Regions from separate parts of the Sporomusa sp. genome, predicted to be linked through region 3. Evidence: riboswitches for the same ligand, from Rfam matches in the RefSeq annotation. Region 3 holds a riboswitch; each other region holds the start of a gene.

What was found. A riboswitch is a leader RNA that binds a small molecule or an ion and turns the genes downstream of it on or off. The one in region 3 is predicted to bind cobalamin.
Region 1: another riboswitch for cobalamin. It lies ahead of cobI (precorrin-2 C(20)-methyltransferase); the one in region 3 lies ahead of AC29Z1_RS03770 (type II secretion system protein GspD).
Region 2: another riboswitch for cobalamin. It lies ahead of AC29Z1_RS07215 (tetratricopeptide repeat protein); the one in region 3 lies ahead of AC29Z1_RS03770 (type II secretion system protein GspD).

The regions. Positions count from the first base shown of each region.
Region 1 is NZ_JBYKYF010000122.1:2,755-6,794, reverse strand. It holds gene feoB (ferrous iron transport protein B) at 1-205, opposite strand, end outside; gene AC29Z1_RS09515 (FeoA family protein) at 275-493, opposite strand; gene AC29Z1_RS09510 (hypothetical protein) at 757-1,002, opposite strand; gene cobI (precorrin-2 C(20)-methyltransferase) at 999-1,721, opposite strand; cobalamin riboswitch at 1,830-2,013, opposite strand; gene AC29Z1_RS09500 (hypothetical protein) at 2,187-2,432, shown strand; gene lpdA (dihydrolipoyl dehydrogenase) at 2,509-3,912, opposite strand; gene AC29Z1_RS09490 (lipoate--protein ligase family protein) at 4,040-4,040, opposite strand, start outside.
Region 2 is NZ_JBYKYF010000079.1:4,247-8,286, forward strand. It holds gene AC29Z1_RS07210 (methyl-accepting chemotaxis protein) at 1-646, shown strand, start outside; cobalamin riboswitch at 777-959, shown strand; gene AC29Z1_RS07215 (tetratricopeptide repeat protein) at 1,434-2,000, shown strand; gene AC29Z1_RS07220 (nucleotide-binding protein) at 2,082-2,897, shown strand; gene AC29Z1_RS07225 (nitrogenase component 1) at 2,884-4,040, shown strand, end outside.
Region 3 is NZ_JBYKYF010000032.1:5,325-9,364, reverse strand. It holds gene AC29Z1_RS03780 (hypothetical protein) at 1-687, opposite strand, end outside; gene AC29Z1_RS03775 (hypothetical protein) at 868-1,260, opposite strand; gene AC29Z1_RS03770 (type II secretion system protein GspD) at 1,288-2,289, opposite strand; cobalamin riboswitch at 2,533-2,716, opposite strand; gene AC29Z1_RS03765 (response regulator transcription factor) at 2,833-3,366, opposite strand; cobalamin riboswitch at 3,532-3,711, opposite strand; gene AC29Z1_RS03760 (hypothetical protein) at 3,941-4,040, opposite strand, start outside.

The DNA of each region.
Region 1 (4,040 bases), on a different contig from region 3:
CGGGTGTATCAATGACTACATCCTTATTATAGCGTCCATACGAGATATCCACCGTTGTACCCGGAAAGTTAGACACATCGACATACATACCAGTTAAAGCGTTAAAAAAAACGGACTTTCCGACATTAGGATTACCAACAAGTACTATCTTCTTGGCTCCCTCTGGGATGTCCAAATGACTTAAGCTATTATGACAATGACTCATATTCTCCTCCATTGGTTAGTAACAACCTATACAGACGTTATGTACGCCTTTTTTATAATCCGTAGTATATTAGGCTGGCCTCACTTCAATATTCTCAGCAAGGCGACGGCCAATGGCAATCTCTTGTTTACCTCTACCAACAACAATGGGGCCGGCAGGAAGTTTCTCATAACATTCTACTTCAGCACCCTCAGCAATACCAAAGCGGATAGCCTGTGCTCTAATGGCAGCATCAGGAATAGCAGCAATTAACAGACGCTGACCACGTTTAGCTTGTGCGAGTGTCATAGATATTCCCCCTAGTAGTAATAATCATTATCACTTTTGAATTAAAAATTATTCGCCAACTGCGTGGCGATAATGATATTTGTTTTCAAATAAATTATATGAAAATTAATCACTACTTGTCAAGTAGGAATTAAGGCTAGACTTCTTTACAGCAACCACGCAACAACCAGTAAATCAAATATACACCATCCTTGATCCCATATTGTCCACTGCTTTACTCTGCGGCAAATACTTCTGGATACAAGCACCAACGGCAATGGCGGCTAATATCCGCGGCAGACGAATATCCCAGATAAGGCCGTTTTTGCTGAAGCTAAGTAACTATACATATCAGGATTGCCGATAATTTTTCCATAAATAACAACAGCAGCATCCCGCACCCCGATATCTGCCCGGCCAAACCCCACTGCAACCAAAGTAAATAGCATCACTGCCGCCAAAAGTCCTATCCCTGCCAAACGAGTTTTTGCCTGTTGGCGGCTCAACAGCGCCGTTAAGGTATTGTTCATGCTAATGCGTGTTGACTCACTTTTGAGCGTTTAGTAAGAATGGTTGAGAGGTAGTTGACTTTTTGTTTACTGGCGGCCGTCAGATCACAAATTATTTCTTCGCCTTCCAAACCACACTTCGAAACCATGACAGCATTTTCTACCATACCATGCTTATGTAGTTTTTCAACAATTTCAGTATAATTTTTGTATACCTTCATCAACACGACATTATCAGATACCTCAAGTACTCTTTCTAAACGTTCGTGATCAATAGTAGCTGGTACGATGCTCAGAATATCGCCACCTTCAGCCAGTGCTATCCCTAAGCGATTGCCAATTGCCGAAAAGGAGTTTATACCAGGAATATTGATAATCTGGTAGCCGGATGTTTCAAGCAGGCGGTAAACATACATATACGTACTGTATAGCATAGGATCACCCAGCGTTAGAAAAGCCACGGTTTTTCCATTACGTAATAATCCGAGAATAATCTCTTTATTACGCACCCATGCATCAGACAGTGCCTGCGCATTATAGTTCATATGAAATACTAATTCAAGAATTTCGGTACCTTCCGGAATATATGGATAGGCAATAGATAGCGCCGTGCTCTCATTCTTTTTTTCCGTGCGTGGAGCAATAACCACATCAGCAGACTTAATGGCATTAATGGCTTTCACCGTTAATAATTCTGGATCTCCGGGCCCTACACCCACTCCGTAAAAAATCCCTGCCATGCAACAACAACTCCTCAAATAAAAAATCTCTGTCATTGCAATAGGGATGACAGAGATTAAATGTCAAACACGACACATAAATCCCCTCCCCATCGCTCGTAGGTAAAAACGGTGATTGTCAAACAGGCAGTTCTTCTGACTTAGGATCATCGCTAAACTGCGCCTTCCCAGAATTATACTATTCCAGTGGCATTGAGCAGAAATAACTCCCCATCACAGCGGCGGGACCGTGCCGGATTCAAACCGGCTTCCCTATTAAGCCCTTGCGGGCACCTGTTCCGAGCCGTATGTAATTACCTAAATTGTATGATTTTACATATAAAAAGTCAAACATATTCTCCCTATTTGCCAATACGTGGAAAAACCATAAAAATAATAGTGTTAATAATAAGCTACCTTCTTTTTAATAGTTGTATTATACTGGAAGTAGAAGATTACCTGGACAATGTATAAAGGAGGGGGCTCATGAAAGGTATTGTAAGTAAGTCCTTTTTCCTCAAGCAGGCTCTACCCGTGGTCGAAGTCGACAAAATTGTATTATCCGCCTACGGCGGTAGACTGGCGGTTGCTAGCTACGGCAACACCGTAAATTTCCGGGTCCCGGCTGATGTTATCGAGTCCGGTCAAGTGGATTTGACTTTTGAAGAGTGGCAGCAACTACTGAAAAAAGTACAGCAGTCTCCTGATGCGATGGTAACAATTGAACTATAATGAAGTAAATAGTTAGAAGCATGGTCACCCCATGCTTCTAACTATTTTACAGTTTAAATTGGAATTCCATTCTGCCCTATTTTCTCGTCTTTAACTTCACCTGATGAATACTATCACCATAAATCCCATGCGCACTTTCCATGACCGTTTCCGATAAGGTGGGGTGTGGATGGATGGTATGAGCAATTTGGCGGGCAGTTAAGCCATGCCGGATAGCTAGGACTCCCTCCATAATCAAGTCGCTGGCGTGCGGACCAAGAATGTGCATACCCAAAACCCTGCCGGTAGACGTCTCTGCAATAATTTTGACCAAACCGTCGGTTTCGCCCATGGTCATAGCCTTACCATTGGCGGCAAAATTAGATTTACTAGTGATAAAATCAAGCTGCTCCCGCCGGGCTTCCTCTTCGGTAATGCCAACCATAGCAATTTCCGGCGTGGTAAAAATGCAGACAGGAATGGCGCTGTAATCCATAACCGAATAGTTGCCCATAGCATTTTCAGCCGCTACCATTCCTGCAGCCGAAGCCGTGTGGGCCAGCATACTCTGTCCGGTAACGTCACCAATGGCATAAACGCCTGGAATATTGGTCTCCATGCGCTCATTGACCTTTATGCCAAAACGGTCATAGTTAATCCCGACGGCCTCCAAGCCTATCCCCTCCAGTACCGGACGGCGACCAGTAGCGACAAGCACCTTTTCAGCCTGGATTTCCTGCATCCCCTTACCGGTGTCTACAGTTACTGCTACGCCGTTGGCAACTGACTCAATGGCAGTTACTTTTGACCCAACCAACATTTTGATGCCCTGCTTGCGCAAGATTAAACTCATGCGTTTGACTAACTCGCTGTCCACCAAAGGCAAAATGTTAGGCAGCATTTCCACAACAGTTACCTCACAACCAAAGGCCTGCAAAATAAAGCTAAACTCAATGCCAACCACCCCGGCACCAATGATCAACAGACGTTTAGGTACTTCGGTCAATTCCAGCAGTTCATCACTGGTTAAAACTTCTGGCAAATCATGTCCCGGCACCGAAATGCTGCTAGGCTTAGACCCAGTAGCAATAATAATGTTACCAGCAACGATACTTTTCTCGCCAGCCGCGGTGTTAACCTGCAATTGGTGGGTACCAGTCAGCATAGCCGTACCCCGGATAACGGTAATATCATTACTTCTGACCAATTGCTCAATACCGCCTCTGAGTCCGGCCACGATCCTTTCTTTCCGCTCCATTACCGCACCAAAATCAAAGCCGATATGGTCAGCCCTAAAACCAAAGTCAGTGCATCGCTTCAGTTCTTCCCACTTTTCAGCACTTTTCAATAGTGTCTTGGTCGGTATGCAGCCACGGTTGAGGCATACTCCACCAAGATGTTCTTTTTCTACCAACAATACTCTGCCGCCTAATTGCGCGGCCCGAATAGCTGCCACATAACCGCCTGGACCGCCGCCAATCACGGCTACATCATAAATCATAGTATCCCTCCAACCGCTCGGGACACTGTCCCTGGCTGTTATTTATCCAGTAAAGCAAGGCTCCGCAATGTCAAATTAGGGAGACATCTTTACCCGCACCTCGCTGTCAAGGAAATACCTTCTGACAT
Region 2 (4,040 bases), on a different contig from region 3:
AGAAGCAACAGGGCAAATGTTAGAAGTTCGGCGGATAGTCAGCGTTGCCACAGAAGTGGTAAAAAAACTGGGAGACAGTTCTCAACAAATTGGCAAAATTGTTACGGTTATTAGCGGCATTGCTGGACAGACCAATCTGTTAGCTTTAAATGCGGCTATTGAATCAGCTCGCGCCGGTGAACACGGGAAAGGTTTTGCTGTGGTTGCGGAGGAAGTCCGGAAGTTGGCAGAACAATCCCAAGCGGCGGCTAAACATATTGCTGAGATCATTAGCCATGTGCAAAGTGATACAGATATAGCAGTTCGTTCGATGCAGTGTGGATTGGAAGAAGTCGAAAAAGGTTCGCAGCTTTTGGCCGTCACTGATGAGCAGCTAAACCAGATTAATTTGATGATTACCCATTTGAATACAAAGGTTCAGAAAATAACGGCAGACACCGAGCAATTGGCAAATGCCAGCTCGGCAATAGGTATATCTATGCAAAATGTTTACGCCGTAGCTACTGAAACAGTAAGCTATACGCAGATGATTACTTCGGCAACTGAAGAACAATCGGCGGCTATTGAGGAAGTAGCCGCTTCCAGCCGGAGCCTGTGCCTTATGGCCGAGGATATGCGCTCACAGGTGGCTAAATTCCAGTGTTGAGTTTACCGGCAATGGTATGGATATCGGAAACCCGGACAGTAAGTCAGGCAGTATAAGTTTTGAAACTGAATTTTACTTGACATTATTTACTAAAAAGTGATAATATGAACACATATAGATTTAGTGAAAAGTGAATACTATTGCGTTAGGTGCCCTTAGGGGCTTAATAGGGAAGACCGGTGTGATGCCGGCGCGGTCCCGCCACTGTAATGGGGAGTGAACCCAAGGATATACCACTGGGACGAGAGTCTTGGGAAGGTTTGGGCAAGCTATGATCCAGAGCCAGGAGAACTGCCTGACAAAAAATCGCCGTTTTACCCACGAGTGATGGGGAGGAGATTACAGTTACATCTGCTTATCTGGAATTATTCCAGTGAGTGGTGTTGTTTTGCTGAATTTACTCCTGGTCATAGATCAGGAGTTTCTAGTTGTGTTTGCTGTAGAAATCCTCCCTGCTGCCATGGTAGCAGGGAGTTTCTTATTAATGTCATTCTTCTTACTCCTTCATGTTTGCGGGTCGACTATGACCCGCGCCTTTTTATTATACCAGAATTTATATTAAATTCTGTTGACATAAATCAAAGTAGGATTTGCTGCTACGCGTCTTGATGGCCTAGTGCCGATTGTGCCAGGGTTGGCATGGCCATTTGTACCGTCTCAAGGTACTTGCCGCAAGTCAAGTCTTTTCTTGTCAGTACACAGTACTGTAGCTTTTCAATGATCGAACCGGCAGGAGAGCCGGTACATGAAACAAGAGTGTAATTAGTTAGTAAGAGAGGTGTTTGGGTTGAAGAAAACCATTATATTACTTGTTGTTGCTTTTATTATGACCAGTGTGTCTATTGGTTTTGCCGCAGATAAGAAGACTGATGCTAAGTCCAATCAAAAAGTTATTGCTGCCAGCACCAAGGCTATTACCGCCAATCCCAATGATGCGGCAGCCTATATCAAGCGGGGAAAAGCCTATGCCAGCAATAATCAGTTTGATTTGGCAATGGCTGATTATGATCAGGCCATCAAACTGGACCCAAAAAATGTACAGGCCTACGCAGCGCGGGGGCTGAGTTATTATGAGGCAAAACAGTATGAGGCAGCTCTGGCTGATTATACTAGTATTCTCGAAATGGCTCCCCAGGATATCGACGCCCGTTTTCGCCGGGGAATCTGTTATTACTATATGGGACAATATGAACTGGCTATCGGTGACTTAGAACAGGTTATTGTCTTACAGCCGAAGCACGCTGGTGCCTATTTGGTTAAAGGTGTATGTTATCAGAAGCTGGAATGTAACGAAGAAGCTATTGCAGCCTATAAAAGCTTACTTGCCAATGTGCCGAACGAAAAAGAAACGTAGGAAGCCATTGCGGCAGCAAAAAAAATGCTAAACAGATTAGGTGTTGAAGACTGACTATATATCGGGAGGGATTGAAGTAATATGCAAAAAAAAATTGCCTTTTATGGCAAAGGGGGAATCGGCAAGTCTACCACAGCCGCCAACGTGTCGGCAGCTTTGGCTGAAAAAGGATATCAGGTCTGTCAAATTGGCTGTGATCCCAAAAACGATTCAACCCGCCTTTTACTAGGTAGGGTTTGTTCCCAAACTGTACTGGACATGGTCAAGCAGTATGGTGACGAAGTCAAAGCAGAACACTTGGTACACACTGGTTTTGGTGGCGTACAATGTGTTGAGGCCGGAGGGCCTGAACCGGGAGTGGGCTGTGCCGGACGCGGCATTATCGTGGCCTTAGAAAAGCTGAGAGCCTTGCAGGCTTTGCCTGAAGATGCCCTTATTCTTTATGATGTATTAGGTGATGTGGTGTGCGGCGGCTTTGCCGTACCCATAAGGGAGGGCTATGCAACCGATATTTATATCGTTTCCTCCGGCGAACTCATGTCGCTCTATGCTGCCAACAATATTGCCAAAGGGGTGGCCCGCTATGCCGCCCGCGGGCCGGTGCGGCTTGGCGGCATCATTGGCAATAGCCGCGGTATTGTCAATGAGCAGGCGTTGCTGGAGGAATTCGCCAAAAGATTAAATACTTCTTTGGTAGCCTATATTCCTCGAGATCGTACTGTCAATAAGGCTGAAATTCATCGTAAAACGGTTATAGAATTTGCAGCAGAATCGCCGCAGGCGGCAATTTATCGTAAGTTAGCCGACTATATTTGTGAGAATACGGCGCTGACTGTGCCAAGCCCCCTGTCGTTTGAGGAGTTAGAGGAGTTGGTACTTAGCTATGGTGATGAATAAACGGGCGAAAACAGCCCGCAAACGGGGCTATAGTTGCGCCATGCCAGGAGTTTGGCGTGCTGTTTCACATAATGAAGGTGCTGTTGTTATTTACCATAGCCCCAAAGCATGCGGGCATATCGGCCGGGAAATGGATTTGGGGATGCATTTCCGTTCGTTGGCAAAACAGCAATTTATGCAGGAGCAGTACTCCGCACCACTGGTAATTAGCGGGCTGACGGAGGAACATTCGATTTTCGGCGGAGCCGAACTGCTCAGACAATGTATTGATTATGCAGCCGCAAAATATCAGCCCAGCTATATTTTGATTGCCAACTCCTGTGTGGCTGGCGTGATTGGTGATGATACCGCAGCGATAGCCAGGGAGGCAGAGGCGGCACTGGGTATACCAGTGATGTCTGTTCCTTGCTACGGATATCTGGATGGCGACTATTATGCCGGATTTTATCATGCAGGCAAATTATTAGCCGAGCGGTTTATGATTGCCCAGCCAAAGCTGGCTAATACAGTTACTTTATTAGGAGACCGTGGTGGTCCCAATGGGGTTGATGTGCAGGAAATTAAGCGTTTGCTTGAGTATTTTGGCCTCAAAGTGTATTGTCATTTCCCGGCATATGCCTCGCTAGAAGATATAAGACAGGTGCCGGTTACCGCGCTGACGGTTCCGCTTACTGGCACCAAACCGTCTGATACCTGGATGCGCAAGTTGGGACAGGAATTAGAGGACATGCTTGGAGTCCCTGCTTTTGACGGCGACTATCCTGCAGGCTGGCGGTTGACTGCCTTGTGGTTGACGAACCTTGGCCGGTTTCTAAACCGGGAACAGCAAGCTGCGGTTGCCATCAAAACAGAAGAAGACCGGTTGAATCAGCATATTGCTAAGTGTAGCGCCTTGTTGCAGGGCAAGCGGATTGTGTTGTATGTTGGCCGCCCGCTGCTTTATTTTGACCCCGCCTGGGTGTTAGAGTTATTTTCCTTATATAGGGTAACTTTGGCAGGCATTGTTCTGATGGACGATGTGTTGAGTGACGACCAACGGGCCGATTTATATGAGGAACTGAAGAAACAAACCACGATACCCTGTTATTCTCTGGTTGAAGGTGAAGCCGTAGTAGATACGGCGGATATTGTGGTGACAACCCA
Region 3 (4,040 bases):
GCTGAGGTAAATGCAGGTTTTTACCTTCCGGCCCTGAAAATATTGCACCAGTTCACCCGGCTGCGCCAGCCAGTTATACCGGCGATATTCCCAGACCCAGGGCACGGTTACCCGAATGGCGTTAATGCTGTCCAAATATCCCCAGCGGGCAAAAGCGCGGTTCAGGCCAATATCCTGGCGCCGTTCCCACAACTCGGCCAACGGCACTAATATGTAACCGCCGTGTACTCTCCCCGGTAGAACGCCGTTTTTGTTTTCTGCTGGCTGACTGTCTGTCAGGGCGGTCGGGTACATAGCAGCAGCCGGCAAGGCCTTCCGGCTGCGTCCGGCAGCGGTAAGCCGATGACTGCCAGCACGAACATTCAGCACCGGATGACTGCCCTCCCGGCGAACCCGCGAACCTCTCCAGGACTGCCAGCTGCCATCGCTGTAGGTGATCAGGTGCTCCAGCCGTCCGGCTCCATCCGGTGTTTTGCGGACGGCAGCCAGCACGCCGGTCAGATCATGCTCATGTCCGCCGCTGTGTCTGGGGTAATACTGGTAATAGCCGAGGAAATAATGGCTGTCGCTTTCCACGACCGAATAGTACATAGCCGGACGGGGTGGATAAAACAGCAGATTGTACCAGTTGTTATTGAGCCGCCAGTCGCGGTCATAATTTACAAGAGTAAAGGTATTCTCCGCCATGCGCAGGCCATCGACCTGACCATGCAGGCAGATAATCGGCGCCCAGCGCGCGGCTATGTCATCTACAGCGGCGGCATTCACCGGCATCGTCGTCCACACGAGGCATAGATACAAAAGGATCAAACAGCCTGCGCTTTTTCTCATGATCGGCTCCTTCTCCAATCACTCAGCCAAAAACTTTTACTTGCGGTTATAGAGCGTTATTTCATCGATCGCATAAACTTCCATATTCCAGGTACCGCCCCGGGGCGGTGACTGGACAAGAACTCCTTGTCCCACAAACGAGATCAGGTTGCCTGTGGCCAAAGCGGTTTCCAGCAGGCTTTGCAGCCTGGTTTCGGATGTCCTGACCACTATGCTTTTGCCGGGAGTGTCGCGAAGCTCCACCACTGCATAGCAGCTGTTGGAAAGTGCATAGCAATTTATCAGACTGACATGACCAAATAGCTGAACATTCGGCGGCATTAAAACCACGCCGGAAACCGGCGGCACAGCGGTGGCGGCGTAGCCGGCTGCCGGCAGGGAGGTGGTTAAAAGCAACACCAGCGTGACTGTCCGCAATAGTTTACTCATAATCCAGATAACCTCCTGAGTGTAAAATTACTCAATTATCTTAGGTGTCAGCATGATGACCAGTTCGGTCTCGGTAACCTGCTTGGATGTGGAGTGAAACAATCCCCCCACCAGCGGCAGTTGGCCTACAATGGGAACTTTGAAGGTGTCTTTGGTTTCCTGGCGCTGAATCAGGCCTCCCAGCACAATGGTTGATCCGCTTTTCACCCTAAGGGTGGCATCGGCCTGCCGGGTGCGAATATTCGGATTGCCGTTTTTGGTGGTATCGGTTTTGTTGCTCACTTCCGGCTGGATGCGGGTGGTAATGTAACCGTCTTTATTTACGGTCGGCGTTACCTCCAGTTTAATGCCAACATCCACATAGATTACCGAGATGATGGGAATGCTGCCGGTCGTAGGTTGCTGGCTCTCAACCGCCAGTTTATCGCCGATCAAAATTTTAGCCGCCACGCCATCTAAGGTGGCAATACGCGGACTTGCCAGCAGCCGGCCCTTTTTCTTCTCTATTAAGCGGTTAATAATCCCCTGCAGGTTAACGCCGTATTTGCCTGTTCCAATCCGGTATTGCAAATCATCGTAAAGAATGGGCGCAGGCAATTTGGTCGAAGCTCCCCAGTCAATACCAAGATTGGACAAATCATCACGATTTATCTCGACCACCTGCACTTCAAACATAACCTGCTTGGGCGGAGTATCAATCTGTTTCAGCAAATAGTTGACTTGTTCATACACTTCTGGACTGCTCATAATTACGAGGGTATTTCTCAGCGGATCGGTTTTTATCTGGTCCTCGGGCACAAGTGCGCTCAGCAAAGGCTTGGCCTGCTCAACTTTAAGATAATCTAGTTGCACAACTAGCGGTTTGAGTCCGGAAGTATCAGACTCAGGAACCGATACAGCCGTCCCGGCGGTGTCACTAGGAGCACCAGACGGCGGCGCAGCTGCCTCTTGCCCGGATGCCGGCACGAAAACAGCATCAGTCGGCGCAGCCAGCGAAAGCCAAGGCAATAGTACAATCAGCAAAATCACTATAAGGGAATAAAAACAGCGCTGGCGATAACCTGCCAAGATACTCACCGTCTTTCAGATCACTTGCTCTGCGTAAGTCATATCACCTGTTTCCGTTTCCCGAAATCTATCCCACTACTAAAAATGAAAGAAGCCGCCCGCGATGCAAATGACACATCCCTGGAGGCTTCTTGATTTATTCCGGCATAATGGCCTGAACAAATGCCGTACATCCAAATCCCCTCCCCATCGCTCGCAGGTATAACGGTGATTGTTGTACAGGCAGTTCTCCTGGCTCTGGATCATGGCTCCTCCGGGTCTTCCCGGAACGTATCGTTCCAGTGACATTTTTCCGGAATTGCTCCCCAATACAGTGGCGGGACCGCGCCGGTCTTTAACCGGACTTCTCTGTTAGGCCCTTGCGGGCACCTGTACCCCTGTATGCAATTGGCTGAAGCCATTTTTTCTAGTGAATTGGCTCACAATTTGTTTTGTTTTCAGAATATCCTAATCCTACCAAACGGTAAATGCCTCAAGTGAGGTATTTTCGGGGGAGTGGCACAATCACAACATACCTGCATTCCGGATATGCTGAAGTTTCGCAATGAGCTCCACCCTCGAACTCGTGCCTGTCTTGGCAAACAAATTGCGAATATGGGATTTAACGGTTTCCAAACCAATACACAGTATTTTGCTTATTTCTTTATTGGTCTTTCCCATTGCCATGATATGCACAATTTCCTGCTCCCGGGGAGTAAGTACAATGTTTGCTGACAATTCGTCATCCAGCAAGGAAATATAATCAAAAATGATAAAAAAGCAGGTTTTCTCCTCTTCGCCAATTCGCAGGCAGCTAAAACTCACCATAGCCGACAAATAATGCAGCGTACCGGTATGACTGATTAAAGGATTACCGGCATCCTTAGGCTCCACGCTAAAAAATTCACAAATTTTCGTAAGTTGTTGAAACAATTCCGGGTGTTCTGTAAAAATCTCTCTGGCGTTCTCATTCTGATACTTTGTTTTTAATTGCCAGTTTAAAATGCAGATTCCATGACCGGGTTGCTGCAGTTGCCGAAAAGCTCGTTGAGGTATCATTTATAACACCTTCTGCCTTTGATTTTTTCTTATGCTCATAAGCAAAGATCATAGCAAGTCAGTACAAATAAAAAAAGCTCTCCATGGAAAAGAGAGCTATTCTGTCAATAGAGCTAAACGTCTATTCACAGTTGCATAACCTCCTTCCCATCGTTCGTAGGTCAAGCGGCGATTGTCAGATAGGCAGTTCTCCTGGCTCCGGATCGTTGCTCCTCCACGCCTTCCCAAAGGCAAACTTCAGTGACATTATGTGGATTTGCTCCCCGTTACAGTGGCGGGACCGCGCCGGCTTTCAACCGGCTTCTCTTTTAAGCCTCTAGCGGCGCTGCAGATACATAGCATTTTGGCCAAATATCTATCGCCCCGCTTATCAGGCACCTATCCCAGCAGTATTCTTTTGTCGGTTCACAGCATTAATCTACAGGCAGCAGTATTATCTTCTAATGTAAGAGTAGGACATGCGGGGTGAGACGTAAATACCTCAAATGAGGTATTTTGGTAAAAAGCATTCACGGTTCGACACTGCTTAACCTCACACTGCCACAAGTTCCCGTCCCTTTTTATCCTCCTATTATCAGGGCATGCTTTGGACAAATTTTTCTTTTAGGACAACGCCGTTTTCATTCCACTTGAGGGCTGAGCCGGCGGGAAATTTTTGTTGCGTCCCGTCCTCG